2 regions of the Paenibacillus sp. FSL H7-0357 genome follow, and region 1 is predicted to be linked to the other one. Evidence: predicted binding sites of a transcription regulator. Region 1 holds the regulator's gene; the other holds the start of a gene.
The links. The regulator Rex, encoded in region 1, represses fermentation and respiration genes when NADH is low (regulators of the CRP and FNR family bind a similar motif). The targets are predictions, from matches to a motif close to TTGTGAAATATTTCACAA.
Positions count from the first base shown of each region.

Region 1 (7,511 bases):
GGGCATCTGGATCATATGCTTGCGCTGATTCGCGAGAACAAGCTGAAGGCGATGATCTACAATGCGCTGGGGTGTATCAGAGCTTCCCAGGAACGCTTCAATGAGGCAAGGGAGCTGTTCAGCCTTTCTCTGCTTCATGACCCGGCACTCCCGGAACCGAATGTCAATCTGGAGGTTTGCCGCAGGCGGGGAGGAAAGCTGCAATTCGGAAATCAGCTTGTTTCGCTTTTGTAATCATAGTCCACTCATTTAAGCGATGCATCCACTTCAACAAGCGGTGTGCATCGCCTTTTTTCGTAACTTCTGTTATGCTGATAAAGAGTCTCAAGTGAAAGGGAATAGAACTTATAATGAAATTTGCCGTGCTTGATTTTGAAACTACGGGAACCCAATCTGTGGGTGAGATCATCCAGGTTGGCCTTGCCATTATAGAAGAAGACCGGTCCATCTCCCGGGTGTATGGTTCTTACGTCAAGCCCGGAACACCGATTCCTCCTTTTATTACGGGCTTGACCGGCATCACCGATGAAGATGTGAAGGATGCGCCAGAGCTGGATGAGATGATGATGGAGCTCGTCCCGCTGCTTGACGATGTAGTGCTTGTTGGACATAATGTTGCTTTTGATTTCCATTTTTTGCAGAATGCTTTAGACCGCTGCGGTTATTTGCCGTTTCAGGGACGGATTCTGGATACGATCGATTTCCTGAAAATATGCTTTCCGTCCCTAACGACCTATCAGCTGGGTGCGGTAAGTAACCATTTTGGCATCACGCATGACCGTCCGCACCAGGCGGACAGTGACGCAGAAGCTACAGCAATTGTGTTGCTTAAATGTCTCGAAGAGCTGTATAGTTTGCCTCTGCTGACCATTCAGCGGCTTAACGAGCTGTTTGCCGATGAAGACAGTGATTTGGCCTGGTATTTTGACGGCCTGCTGCGGGAGCGCGAGATGGAGACCTTTCAGCCGGAAGGGGAGCTGAATTTTTACCGTCAGCTTGCACTGGCTGTAGGCGACTGGACTGAGCTGGCGCCTCCAAGAGAAGAAGGTGTTGGCAATCCTGTGGAGAATGTATCCTTTGAGGATTATATGGCCGAGGTAACCAAACGGCTTAAGGATACGCTTCCGCAATATGAAAGCCGGGAAGCCCAGGAGATCATGATTGGCGAAGTGAATACGGCCCTTCAGGAGGACAAGCATCTGCTGATCGAGGCAGGCACCGGTACCGGCAAATCGCTCGGTTATCTGCTGCCGGCCATTTATCAGAGCGTACGTACCGGGCAGAAGGTTATGGTCAGCACCCATACCATCAACCTTCAGGATCAGCTGCGCGAACGCGATATCCCGCTTCTGACCAGTGTTGTGCCTTTCCCGTTTAAGGCTGCGATATTCAAGGGGAGAGGGCACTATTTGTGTCTGCGCAAGTTTGAACATAAAATAAATAAAAAGGACTTCGTAAGTCCCCGGGAAGAAGCACTTACGGCAGCGCAAATGATCGTATGGCTGACCCAGACGGAATCGGGTGACGATGAGGAGCTGAATTTGAGCGGTCGCGGCGGGGATTTCTGGGAGACGGTAGCCAGTGATACCGATTCCTGTCTGGGCCGTTCCTGTCCGTGGTTCCGCAAATGCTACTACCACCGGGCCAAACATGAAGCAGGGATTGCCGATGTGGTCATTACCAATCACTCCAAGCTGTTCGCAGACGTCAAGGCCGGGCACCAGCTGCTTCCGGCTTATGAGCATCTTGTCATTGACGAGGCCCATCATTTGGAGGATGTGGCCGGCAAGCATTTGGGCATGCAAATGAAGTATTTCACGGTAGCTCATACGCTTACAAGGCTGTATAAAGACAGCCGCAGCGGCCAGCTGCCGGCACTGCGCCAGACTCTGCAGTCCTCGGGCAGTGAGCAGGCTTCGGAGTGGAGCGGCGTAATCGATAAAATCTATCCCGACCTGCTTACTGTAAAGGAAACTTGGGATACACTGAGCGACAAGCTGTTCGGCCTATTGCCCGAACGCAGCGATGCAGCGGCAGGTGAAGCCGGCCAGCTGGTCACACGCCTGCTTCCCGGCAGCAAGCCCAAAGATTGGGAAGAGCTGGCGGCGCTGGAGAATACGCTGCACTTAGCCTTGAGCGACATCATCCGCAGAGGTGACAAAATGCTTAGCGAGATGCGCGATACAGAGAGTCAGTCGTCTTCGGACAGCCTGGTGACCGATATCGGAGGCTTGTTCAAGGATTTGGCATCCATCCGGGAACAAATCCGCTTCTTTATGGGTCTCAGTGACGATAATATCGTGTACTGGATGGAAGGGAGCGGCAACTACCGGGGCAAGTCGCTTCAGCTCTACGCCGTGCCTGTCGATGTAAGCAGCCAGCTCAAGGATCTGTTCTTCGACAAGAAGAAGAGCATTGTGCTGACCTCGGCCACGTTATCGGTCGACAAGTCCTTTCAGTTCATGATTGACAACCTTGGTCTTTCTGAAGCCTCTGAACAAGGGCGTCTCATGACAGCACTGCTGCCTTCACCGTTCAAGTACCGTGAACAGGCGCTGCTTGTCATCCCGCGCGATTTCCCCAGTGTTAAGGGCAGCGTAGGCGATGCGCGTTTTGTAGACAAGCTGGTGCATTCGCTGGCTGAAGCGGCGGCGGCGACCAAGGGGCGGATGCTGGTGCTGTTCACCTCCTACAAAATGCTGCGCCAGGTTTATGATCCGCTGAAAGAGGCCTTGGCTTCCCAGGACATTACGGTTCTGGGCCAGGGTGTGGAAGGAGGCAGCCGCAGCAAGCTGATCCGGCGTTTTCAGGACAGCTCTGCATCGGTATTGCTTGGAACGAGCAGTTTCTGGGAAGGAGTCGACATCCCTGGCGAGGCGCTGACCTGTCTTGCGATTGTAAGGCTGCCGTTTCAGCCGCCGAATCATCCGCTGGCCGAGGCAAAGGCGGAGCTTCTGCAGGCCCAGAAGAAGAATCCTTTTATGAAAATGTCTGTTCCACAGGCAGTGATCCGGTTCAAACAGGGTTTTGGACGATTGGTTCGCACAGCGCAGGACCGGGGAATTGTTATTGTATATGATACCAGGGTCATCGAAGCTTATTACGGGAAGTACTTCCTGTATTCACTCCCTGGTCCGAAGATGGAGCACATGCTTACCGATCAGATGGTTCCGCGGATAGCGGAATGGCTTGAAGAGGGCGGCGTTTCCTAATCTGTCATCGTTTATAAATTTTTTTCATCTCTTTGTACCATAGGCTGTGTCCCGTTCGCGGAGCGGGCACTGCACGTGGTTGTCATACGATATCGCGTCAGTGCAATTCTAAATTAGGAGGAGAAAACATGAAATCGGATAAAATATCGGAGGCCGTCGTTCGCAGACTCCCAGTGTACCTGCGTTTCCTGAACGATCTCCAAAAGCGTGAAATCTCAACCGTTTCTTCTCAGGAACTCGGGCAGAAGCTGGACCTTAATCCGGCGCAGATTCGTAAGGATCTGGCCTATTTTGGTGATTTCGGCAGAAAAGGCATTGGATATGACGTGTCTTATCTCATCGAAAAGATCCGTCATATTCTGAAGCTGGATCAACAAATCAATGTGGCTCTGGTAGGTGCCGGTAACCTCGGTCATGCCTTGTCCAATTACAATGCTTATCTGAAGGACACTATGAAAATCACTGCTGTATTTGATTCTTACGCTCCCAAGATTGGACAAAAGATCAACTCTCTTACGGTTCAGCCGATGGAGGAGCTGGGTCAGACCATCCGTGATCAGGGAATCCGGATCGGGATCATCACTGTACCGGACAGCGAAGCACAGAATGTGGCTGATATTCTGGTAGAATCGGGCATTGAGGCGATCCTGAATTTTGCACCGGTCATTCTGAAGACACCTTCAACCATCCGGATTCATGCTGCTGACTTTACGACTGACCTGCAAAGTCTGGCGTATTATTTACATGATGGAAAGGAAGGAATTACAGATGAGCAGCAATAAGATGATAATTGCAAACGGACGTTTTCTGGTTCCCGGAAGCGAGAAGCCGGTCCTGAGCGGTTATATGACTATAGAAAATGATTTGATCACATACATAGGGGAAGAGAAGCCCGTTATTGAAGAAGGCACAGTGACGCTCGACGGCAGCCGGCTGCTGTTCATGCCGGGTCTGGTCAATACCCATGGCCATGCTGCGATGTCGCTGCTGCGCGGCTACGGGGATGATATGGTCCTTCAAGCCTGGCTGCAGGAGAAAATGTGGCCGATGGAGGAGAAGTTTACCGGAGATGATGTCTACTGGGGTACTTCCTTATCCGTTTTGGAGATGCTGAAAGGCGGCACAACCACCTTTTTGGATATGTATGATCACATGGACCGGGTGGCCGAGGTGGTCGAACACTCCGGCATCCGTGCGGTGCTGATGCGCGGTGTTATTGGTCTATGTCCTGAAGAAGTGCAGAATCAGAAGCTTGCGGAAGCTGTTGCGTTCGCCCGCAACTGGCACGGCAAGGCTGACGGCAGAATTACCACCATGATTTCACCGCATGCCCCGTATACTTGTCCTCCGGACTTTTTCATGCGGTTTGTGCAGGCGGCACATGACCTGGACCTGCCGATGCATACGCATATGTCAGAAACGCTGCGTGAAGTGGAGCAGAATGCCGCTGATTACGGCCTGCGTCCTGTAGCGCACCTGGAGAAGCTGGGCATGTTCACCCGCCCGTCCTTAATCGCCCATGGTGTCCACCTGAACGATGAGGAGATCGAAATTCTCGCCCGCCACAAGGTGGGTGTATCCCATAACCCGGGAAGTAACCTGAAGCTTGCCAGCGGGGTTGCACGGGTGCCTGAGCTGCTGAGAGCGGGAGTCAAAGTTTCGCTCGGTACGGACGGGGCGGCAAGCAATAATAATCTCGATATGTTCGAGGAAATGCGGCTTGCAGCATTGATCCATAAGGGAGTAAGCGGTGATCCTACCGCAGTTCCGGCACCGGAAGCGCTGCTGATGGCCACGCAATACGGGGCGGAGTCAATCTTCCTGAACCAGGCGGGCCGCCTTGCAGCCGGGATGAAGGCTGACTTTATTGCAATTGATATTGACCAGCCTCATCTACTGCCGCATAGCGACTTGCTCTCCCACGCCGTGTATTCGGCTAGTGCCAAGGATGTCGAGCATGTCTGGGTGAACGGCAAGCAGGTTGTGAAGCATGGTCAGTGCCTGACAGTGGACGAGGAAGAAATCCGCCGCAAGGCGCAAGAAACTTTTGAAGGGCTGCTGAAGCGTTAATTCGACTGCCGCCGCAGTTGGTTTTATGACGTTTCATATATTAAGGAAAGGAAGCTGCATTTTGAGGAAAAGGAAAAAATGGCTTCTGCTGGGGATCGCTCTGTTTCTGCTCATTTTGTTCGGTCTAAGCCAATTTTATGCCTATATCATGAAGGACCAATGGAATGAACGCAGCGCGGCCAAAGAAGTTGCCAAGACCCGGGCGGGACTTACTGAGGTGTCCAAGGCGCAGAAATCGGTATGGGACGAAAATTCGGTGTACTGGGTGCTGACCGGGAAAAATAAAGCCGGTACGGATCTGATGGTGTGGGTACGGTTCACCGTGGACGGCAAGCCGGCCGGCGGTGATAACGGAGTCTATGCGGAAGAGCTGGCCAAAGGAACCTCGGAGAAGCAAATCCGCTCCATTATAGCCTCCCAGTTGCCCGGGATCGATATTAAACGGCTGCTTCCGGGTGTATACAATGGAGAATACGCCTGGCAGCTTTTTTACAAGCAGGAAGGACGTTATTATTACAAGTTCTTTCGTTTTGCGGATGGTACAGCAATCGGTGATGGATATACTTTGCCGAGCAAGTAGAGGCAGGCTTGCAATAACAAATAAAAAGCGGACAAAGCGGACAGCGCTTGTCCGCTTTTTTTGCATAATATTGCTAATAAGTTAAACTAAAGCACAGCCTAGAGGCAAAAGCAGCGGGGGGGGGGATTTTAGAACTATAGGAGCGATAGGCGGTTTTTTTACTCTGACATTTTGTGAAATTTATATTATCATTGGAATGAAACAGTGATTCTGAGGATTAATTACATATTCCTTGAACAGGTGGAGAGATACGTTTGAAAACGATGATGAGGCTTTACCAGGAGGGCAGAACGGACTACCATTCTACCTTTTTTGATTTGATAAACGGGGATGCGGAAACCAAACAGACGAAAGGGCTTGCCTACCTTTTTTCAAGGTATCCCAAGTTGATCCGGTTGCTGCTAAAAGAGTTAAACCGCCGGAACAATGTAGACACACCGGCTTTCAAAGAAGATTATGATTTTGTTCAGGTGGACGCAGAAATGCTTGCGGCAGGAGTACATAAAATAAGGCGCGATATTACCTTGTCCTTGTTCCAGGGAAACCGCAAAAAACTGGTTATTGTGATCGAAGCAAAGAGCGCAGGGCTGTATGCAAAAGCTCAGGAAGTGAGCGGCCAGCTTGCCGCCTATTTGGATCCGAACAATTTTCCCCATGATGCGGATGTGCCTGTCTATGGCGTCACCTTAACCAAATACAAGCTGATTCATGATACAGGCTGTCAATTCTTAAGTCTGCAATGGACGGATATCGTCGAACTGATCAATGAAATGATTATAAGCGAAAAGAAATCGGGCGAGGATACCATCATAGCCAAACAATATATTGATTTTATTCATGGGGTGGCGAAGGGCATGAAGTATTATGAAGTAGAGGTATTATCCGTTGCAGCTGGTAAAACGCATGAGTTGACGAATAAACATTGTATTCACGCCTGTCCGAATAGTGCCAAAGGTTATATTTACAAAACGCCATTATTTATCACTTTTCGTTCCGGCGGGGGCGGAGAAATGCAATGCCTGTACAAAATTGATGATATCGTAGTTCTTGATCCATTCACACCATCGCTGGATGCGGTTCTTGAGGGGATTCAGCATGAGCTGGCTGCCAGAATCAAGAATTACATAACGGAGAGAATTCAGGGGGGCTATGGATTTAATCATCCAGGCGAAATGTACCGTTTCTATGATCTTAGCCGGACTGACCTTATTCTGCTGCAGCATCGACCCAAACCGGAGAAGAACGCCATGGGTGCAAGATATTACACACTGGCTGAACTCCTGAAAGGCGAGAAAATTGTAAAAAATGTAACAAGCAGTAGATAATAATTAGTTGATGATGGGGGAAGGGCATGGATTCTTTAACGTTAACGGTGTATGTGGTTTCTCTATTATTGATGATAGGGAGTACATAACGAAGTATATACAAATAGCAATATCGATGTCAGGAGAAATTAATACATCAGTAGAATAGAAAAGGGCCTGAATGGATTAATCATTCAGGTCTTTTTTGCCGATAAAGGAGCAAGGATCGAAGAGAATACCCAGAAATTAGTATCAAAAATTTTAAATATATTCACACTTTCGTGCGAAATCGTATATACACCTGTGATATACTTCTACTTGTATTAAGACATGCTTAAGAGCATG
Region 1 covers NZ_CP009241.1:5,150,760-5,158,270, reverse strand. Annotated here, with positions in the region: gene H70357_RS22610 (tetratricopeptide repeat protein) at 1-234, shown strand, start outside; gene dinG (ATP-dependent DNA helicase DinG) at 351-3,212, shown strand; gene H70357_RS22600 (redox-sensing transcriptional repressor Rex) at 3,302-3,994, shown strand; gene H70357_RS22595 (amidohydrolase) at 3,981-5,282, shown strand; gene H70357_RS22590 (cell wall elongation regulator TseB-like domain-containing protein) at 5,344-5,862, shown strand; gene H70357_RS22585 (hypothetical protein) at 6,117-7,187, shown strand.

Region 2 (7,511 bases), 2.1 Mb from region 1:
GTTTCCAGCGGCTTACCACGGTAATCTACCGTTACAGGTTTGCCCACATTAAGCGAAATGACTTCCATTTCCCTTCCCTCCAGTCAGCATGCAGCTCATAAATACCTCATCTACATAATGTCCGCCAAGATAAAACTCTTCCCTGAGCCGGCCCTCTTCCTCAAATCCGCATTTCCGGTAGAACGAGAGCGCAGGAGTATTGCTGGACAGCACCCGCAAGCGGAGTTTGCGTATCCCGTTCTCTCCGGCATGCTGCTTGATCGCCTCGATCAGCTGTCCGCCGATGCCAAGCCGCTGGAACTTCGGATGGACAGCGATGTTCACCTCGCACACATGGCGGTTGCTCACCATCCCGCTGGGACAGCCGAAACCGACATACCCGCATAGTTCTCTTTCCTGCAAAGCTACAAGCTGGGAACCGGGAGGGGCATGGAGCAGATAATCCTCACGCGAACACCACATTAATGGACCCGGTGTGGTCTCCTCCGTCCAAATCATGTTATCGAGAATAATCAGCTCACGGGTATCCTTTAACTCCGAGGGACGAATCGTGAGCGAGCCTCTAATAATTTGTTGCATAGCTCTTTGCACTCCTTGACTTACCTTTAAGTGATTCTTCTACAGACCATTATACCCCATTTTGTTCCAGTGCACGGCCAGAACGGTTGATGAAGGCATGGACCGCGAAGAATCCTACCGCCAGCAACGCCATTCCGCAAGCCAGCCAGCCTGTCGGCGCAATGCCTCCCCGGTCATACAGGCTGCCCATCATATAGGGGCCGAGAACTCTGCCAACCGCGCCGATCCCACCGCTAAGCCCGAGATAGAAGGGCGCACTGCGGTCCGCATGATCGGAAATAAATGAAGGCATCGCCGGAGAAATAAGCATCTCTCCCAGCGTGGTCAGCAACATCGCCAGCACCAGGCCGGGATAGCTTGGCATTAACAAGATCACTGCATATCCACTCAGGTAAAAAACAGCGCTTGCCGTCATCTGCGCCGTCGAGGTCTCCGCGAACCAGCGTTTGATCAAACTTACCAGCGGCTGCGCGGCAAAGATCAGAATCCCGTTGAGCGTCCAAAGAAGGCTGTAGGTGCTCTTAGCCCAGCCTTCCGAAATAATAAACGGAGAAACTCCCGTATTCCAGATCGAGTTGCCGATCAATAAAAACATCGAACCTAAGGCCATATACAGATAGATTCGGGTGTGGCCTATAAGCTTCCAGTTCGACAGCTCTCCGGGGCCGTTTCTCCTATGCGGCTCGGCATGGGCCGGCTCTGTGCCAACCTTCCGCAAATACACAAAGAAAAATGCGGCAAACACCGCTGAGGTCAGCCCATTAAGCACGAAACTCAACAGATAGGAAATATCGGCCAGAAAACCGGCCAGCATCGTGCCCAGCGCTACCCCAATATTATTGGCGACATAAATTACATTAAAAAGCTCTCCGCGCTGTTCTGCGAAGCGGAAACCTATAAAGGCCTGAATGGCCGGCAATGACAACGAATTGAACAGACCCACCAGTCCCATCACCAGTATGAACATGTTCCAGTTCACGCTTGCCGCCGGCAAGGTAAACAAGGCCAGGGCATTCATGGCCAGCGCACCGACGATGAGGCGTTTGACACCAACTTTATGATAGAGTGATCCACCCAGCAGTTGTCCGAATATGCCTCCGAGGGATTGAATAACAATAACGAGTGCGGCATCTGTCATACTGCGGCCCAGTTCATCAAATACATACATCGTGACAAGCGGCCACATTAGTGCGCTGCCTGTTGCATTAATAAGACTGGCAATCAGGAATACTTTGACTTCCTTTGGATAAGCTTGTAAAAACCTCATGACTTGTCTTTCAACCCCTGTAATATATGTGTCATTAATTTCATCCAGTATCATCCCAAAACAGGACGAAGAGCAAGCATTCACACTGACGCATTATCGCGTCACTCAAACACAATATCCCCCATGATTCTTGACCAAAACCTGTGGACAGCCTCAGCAGTAAAAAGCCTGTCCAATCGGATCTTTATATTTTATAACTGCTGCCACCATGCGTAAATAAAATTGCTGAACAGAGACTGATTCGTTCTTCGTTTGCCCGGGTAATAGAGCATATGAAACACTCCCTATTAATTCGCCGTGAGCCCGATTTCGTTCCCCCGAGTCGGATATGCACGGCGAATTTTGTGTTGTGCGCCCCTATTTCACCTCACAAAAAAACACCCCGAGAACCTTCCCTCTTGAGCCGTTAGCTGGAAGAGAGAAGGTTACAAGGAGTGTCTATTGCCGTTTAAGACTGCATTTAATTAGTAAGGATTAAGCGTGTTTCTTCACTCCGACAGAGGATACACCCTCTACGGATTGCACAGCCGCCGGCCCTTTGCGAAGGTAAGCCATATAATAGGCTGCGGCTACGAAGATGGCTCCGCCCGTAAGGTTGCCCAGCCATACCGGGGCAAAGTTGCCGAAATATTGTGCCCAGGTAAAATGCCCCTCAAATATAGCAGCAGGAATAAGAAACATGTTGGCTACAACGTGCTGGAATCCGATGGCCACAAATGCCATGGTCGGGAACCAGATACCGAGGATTTTGCCGCTGAAATTATCCGCCCCGTAAGAGAGCCACACGGCCAGAGCTACCAGCCAGTTACAGCCGATCCCGGAGACAAAGGCCTGCAGGAAGGTTGCATCAATCTTATGTTCAGCCATATCGACCAGTTTATCGAGATACACTCCGTCTGCGGTGAGGCCGACAACGTGGCCGAAGAAATAAGCAACGAACAACGCGCCTGCCAGGTTGCTGAGCGTGATCAGCACAAGGTTCTTGATGACTTCCCAGAAGGAAATCTTCTTCGCAATAAATGCCAGCGGCACGGCCATCATATTGCCTGTCAGCAGTTCCCCGCCGGCCAGCAGCACCAGGATCAGTCCTACCGGGAACACCGATGCCCCGATAAAGTTTGCGATGGAGCCCCATTCCGCCGGAGCACCGGCAATGACACGAATATCCAGTAAAAATCCGAGCGCAATAAACGCTCCCCCCAGAAAACCGAGAATAAGTACGGTGGCAAGCGGGTTGTGAGCCTTCTTGATTCCGTTCTCTACCGTTACCTCGGCAATCTGCTGCGGTTTGTTATAAGCCATGATTCCTATCCCCTTTTAATACTTAAAATTTGTTCCTTTATGCCATTGTAGCGTGATCGCAATCACATTTACGTGATAAAAGTCACGTCTAGGAAAACTAAGTGAAAGTTTTCACTGACATGTCAAATTTACCTTATCTACACAATTCAGATTAACTTAATCACAAAAACATTTCTCGCCATACATCCCATATCACGCTAAATATTCGGGCCGATTGTACCGATAGTGGAGTAAAAGAGGTGGTGATCGTGTTCCCGTAAACACAGGAAAAAGCACATACATATTGATAGACAACCTGAGGCGTGTCAGCCTGGCACTGCTATGTCTGATCCTAATCGGAACTGCTGCTGTCACTCCAGCTGCAAGGGCAAATAGCGCTCCATTTGTGGATACTGAGCGCAGCTATGCCCATCAAGAAATTGCACAGCTGTTCTCCAGAGGGATCGTTCAAGGCTATGGCAACGCAACGTTCAGACCCTATCAGCCGATTTCTATTGCAGAGATGGGCACCATGATGTCAAGGGCATTATCCATTCCCATTCCTAGTTCGGACTATCCGCTAACAACGGAAGCGGCACCGAATTGGGCCATCCCCTCCATACGCTCGCTTTTGTCTGCTGGCATTATACAAGACCAGACAATAGCATGGAGAGGTGAATTAACACGCGAGAGCTTGGCAGTATGGTATATCCGGGCCTTTGGAGTGTATGACCAGGTCCAAAAACAAGGGGATATGGCTTCGTTTAAGGATAGTCACTCTATCTCGGAAGAAGCCCAAACAAGCGTCTGGGCAGCCCAGCAGCTCGGGCTGTTCCAAGGAGATGAATATCAGCGGTTTAACCCAAAGCAATCCGTTGACCGTCAAAGCGCAGCTATGGTAACTGCTCGTGCATGTCTTCTGCTTGAGGATGCCAACCGTATACAAGATTTGCTTGAGCCTGGTAGTGACTTGCCTGATTATCCTGAAGTCCCCAAAGGCGCACCTTTAGAAGATAGCGAGATCGCTTATCCAAACGCTTCTTCTACAGATCTCGTAACACCAGTTTCACCGGCTTCACCGGATCCAACAATGGTTCCATCGGCTTCACCGAATCCAACGCCGGTTGCATCGGCTTCACCAGTTCCAACACCGGGGCCATCCGCTTCACCGGCTCCAACACCGGGGCCATCCGCTTCACCGGCTCCAACACCGGTGCCATCCGCTTCACAGGTTCCAACACCGATTCCATCGGCTTCACCGGATCCAACAATGGTTCCATCGGCTTCACCGAATCCAACGCCGGTACCATCCGCTTCACCGGCTCCAACACCGGGTCCATCCGCTTCACCGGATCCAACACCGGTGCCACCGGCTTCACCGAATCCAACACTGGTGCCATCGGCTTCACCGGCTCCAACATCGGTGCCATCCGCTTCACAGGTTCCAACACCGGTGCCATCCGCTTCACCGAATCCAACACCGGTGCCATCCGCTTCACCAGTTCCACCAAAGGTTCCATCGGTTTTACCGGTGCCACCAAAGGTTCCATCGGTTTCACCGAATCCAACACCGGTGCCATCCGCTTCACCGGCTCCAACAACGGTGCCATCGGCTTCGCCAGATCCAACACCGGGTCCATCGGCCTCACCGGATCCAACAACGGTGCCATCCGCTTCACTGGCTCCAACAACGGTGCCATCCGCTTCACCAGCTCCAACAACGGTGCCATCCGCTTCACCGGCTCCAACAACGGTGCCATCCGCTTCACCGGCTCCAACAACGGTGCCATCCGCTTCACCGGCTCCAACAACAGTGCCGCCAGTATATGAGGCAGTGGATTCTGTACAGGTAACCACCGATACAATTGACGTTTCGTTTAATGTATCTATGGAGGATTGGAAGCTGGCTTATGTGACCTTGGATGTATACGGAAGCGAAATCATGCCGGAGCATTTGCCGCCAGACCTCAAAGTGCTGGTTACTGATGATTACTCTGTACTGGCAGAGGATGGGACGGTAGCAAACTTTTATAACATCCCGAAGCCTGGGACTATGATCCATGGTCGAATCCTGCTCAGTTCCGAGATCGCCGACTTTAGCATCATCAGCAACTTCGAGCTTGAGGTACTATCGCCTCAATACAATTCAACAGCTTATTTCACTGTATCCTTGTTGCTGGAAGATACAGGAGCAAACGCTACAACAGTTGCCGAAATGCAAACCATGCGGAATACACTGGCAACTATTGATCCCGATTTGCGGGTAACCTGGGCCATGGACAACCGATTTGTGTTCGATGATGCACAGCGCCCTCAATTGCAACAGGTGCTTAACTACGTGGATCTATATGGAGATGAGGTAGGGATCGCATCCGGCTATCCGAATGATAATTTCAACCTGGCCCAATGGATTGTAGAGATGAACTCGTGGCTGTACATGTACAGATATAATGCGCTCAATTCCCTGCACCAGGGGGGCACCAACGGAGATAGCTCCGTATGGGAGAGTATTCCTGACAAGTATCGTCCCAAGTCACTGTCCACCTATGCCATCAATCCCGAGCAGGCTGCCTGGTTAAAAGACAACTTCCGGATCGATGCGTTTATGGGCTGGGCTGCAACACAGTATAATGTAGGCCAATTGTCTGCTGAAGGATCACCGCTGATGCCATACTGGGCACATACCGCTAATCCGATGCTGCCCGCACAGGATGCTGCTACTAACAGTAACAATGTATTTATGAATGCCCTAAGCATAGATCCCATCGGCTCCCGCTATATTACAGGGGCATCCAGATGGACATTGCATCCGGCGGATCCGTTTGTAAACGATACGAAGGCAGAACCTCAGCTGCATCTGGCCTCTCAGTATCTCAACAATCCTTTTCAGAACAGAAATACGGTTAATTACCTCTCACTGGTAATTGGTACCAATTGGGTGATGAGGTCACCCAACCTATTCGCAACCTGGCAGGACTTCATCAGCAGGTTCCCGAAAGATGCCGGCGTTGAAATATTGGGTGTTCATGGACTGGCAGAGATCTACAAAACAAAAACAGCCCACAGCAATGAACATTCAGAGTTCACTCTGATGTTCCGGGGGGCTGGATACACTACGGTCAGTGGAGAGAATTCTCCGGGGGATTTAAGGTATCTGTGGACAGAAACTGCAACAGAGCGTATTATCCTTGCCAAAAGAGACGGAGCCCCCCTCTGGAGCATCATTGACTTCACCGATTACTCCAGATCGCCTGTTACCAAGCTTCCATATACGTCCAATGGAGCGGCGGACGATATAAGCTACATCACAGGGAGAAACTACAAGCTGACTCCCGCGGCTCCGTTAACCTCAACAGAAATCGAACGTATCCGTGCCCGGCTGGATATCATTGATTTCCATGAAGATATCGACTACCAATGACCAATAAGCCATGCCAAGTGGAAACGGCTTCGCCGTCCTCAAAAGGACGGTATCCGTTTCAGCGAGAAATAGAAGGATAATTTATAGCGTGAAGCATATAAATTCTTATCTTTTTAAAAAAAACACGCCCTGCCAACCTTTTCGAAGGATTGGACAGGGCGTGTTTTCTTAGCTGTTATACCGTCACTGTTTCTTTATGTGTCACACTCTTTGGCAATGCCTGAAGGCCGGCAGTGTTCAGGAAGTTCCACGGCTTGTTGTAATGCGGCTGGAAGAAGAAATCAATGAAGGCCAGCTGATCCACCGTCATTTTGTTCTGGATGCAGACAGACACGGTATTGATCGACTGTGTCAGATCCATCTTGGACATAATCTGCGCTCCGAGAACCCGGCGGGTGGCGCGGTCAAATACTACTTTTAACTGAACCTGCTCAAAAGTCGGCATAAACTCCGGACGGTAGTTGTCGATCAGCAGCACGCTCTCGATATCCATGCCTTCGGCTTTGGCCGCGTCTTCCGTCAGTCCTGTTCCGGCGATGTTATCCTCATAAATCTTAATCCCCGATGTTCCCTGCGTACCCATGTATGGGATCGTATTCGCCACCAGGTTGCGCGCTACCAGTGTTCCCATACGTACGGCATTCGTAGCCAGCGGAATATAGGCATGTTTGCCGGTTGGGTTATAATGAATCGCACAGCTGTCGCCGGCGGCATAGACATCCGGGAGGCTGGTCTGCATATAATCATTGACGATAATCGCCCCGTTAGGCAGCATATCCACTTGCCCTTTCAGCAGCTCTGTATTCGGACGGAACCCGATGCAGAGAATAACCAGATCGGTCTCATGCTCCCCTTTGCTTGTGATCACCTTGGTCACTTTACCGTTCTCTCCGGCAAACGAGCTGACCTTCTCACCGAGCGCCAGCTTGATGCCGTGATCCTCCAGTGTCTGCTGGATCGGTG
Region 2 covers NZ_CP009241.1:7,201,886-7,209,396, forward strand. Annotated here, with positions in the region: gene H70357_RS31825 (MOSC domain-containing protein) at 1-68, opposite strand, end outside; gene H70357_RS31830 (GNAT family N-acetyltransferase) at 49-579, opposite strand; gene H70357_RS31835 (MFS transporter) at 629-1,846, opposite strand; gene H70357_RS31840 (formate/nitrite transporter family protein) at 2,321-3,148, opposite strand; partial or broken gene H70357_RS37255 (S-layer homology domain-containing protein) at 3,534-4,010, shown strand; gene H70357_RS36830 (serine-rich family protein) at 4,154-4,984, opposite strand; gene H70357_RS36835 (DUF3863 domain-containing protein) at 4,962-6,548, shown strand; gene H70357_RS31855 (FAD-dependent oxidoreductase) at 6,724-7,511, opposite strand, start outside.
Region 2: H70357_RS31840 (formate/nitrite transporter family protein) is a predicted target of Rex. The motif match lies at 3,248-3,265, and genes of this name have one in related genera.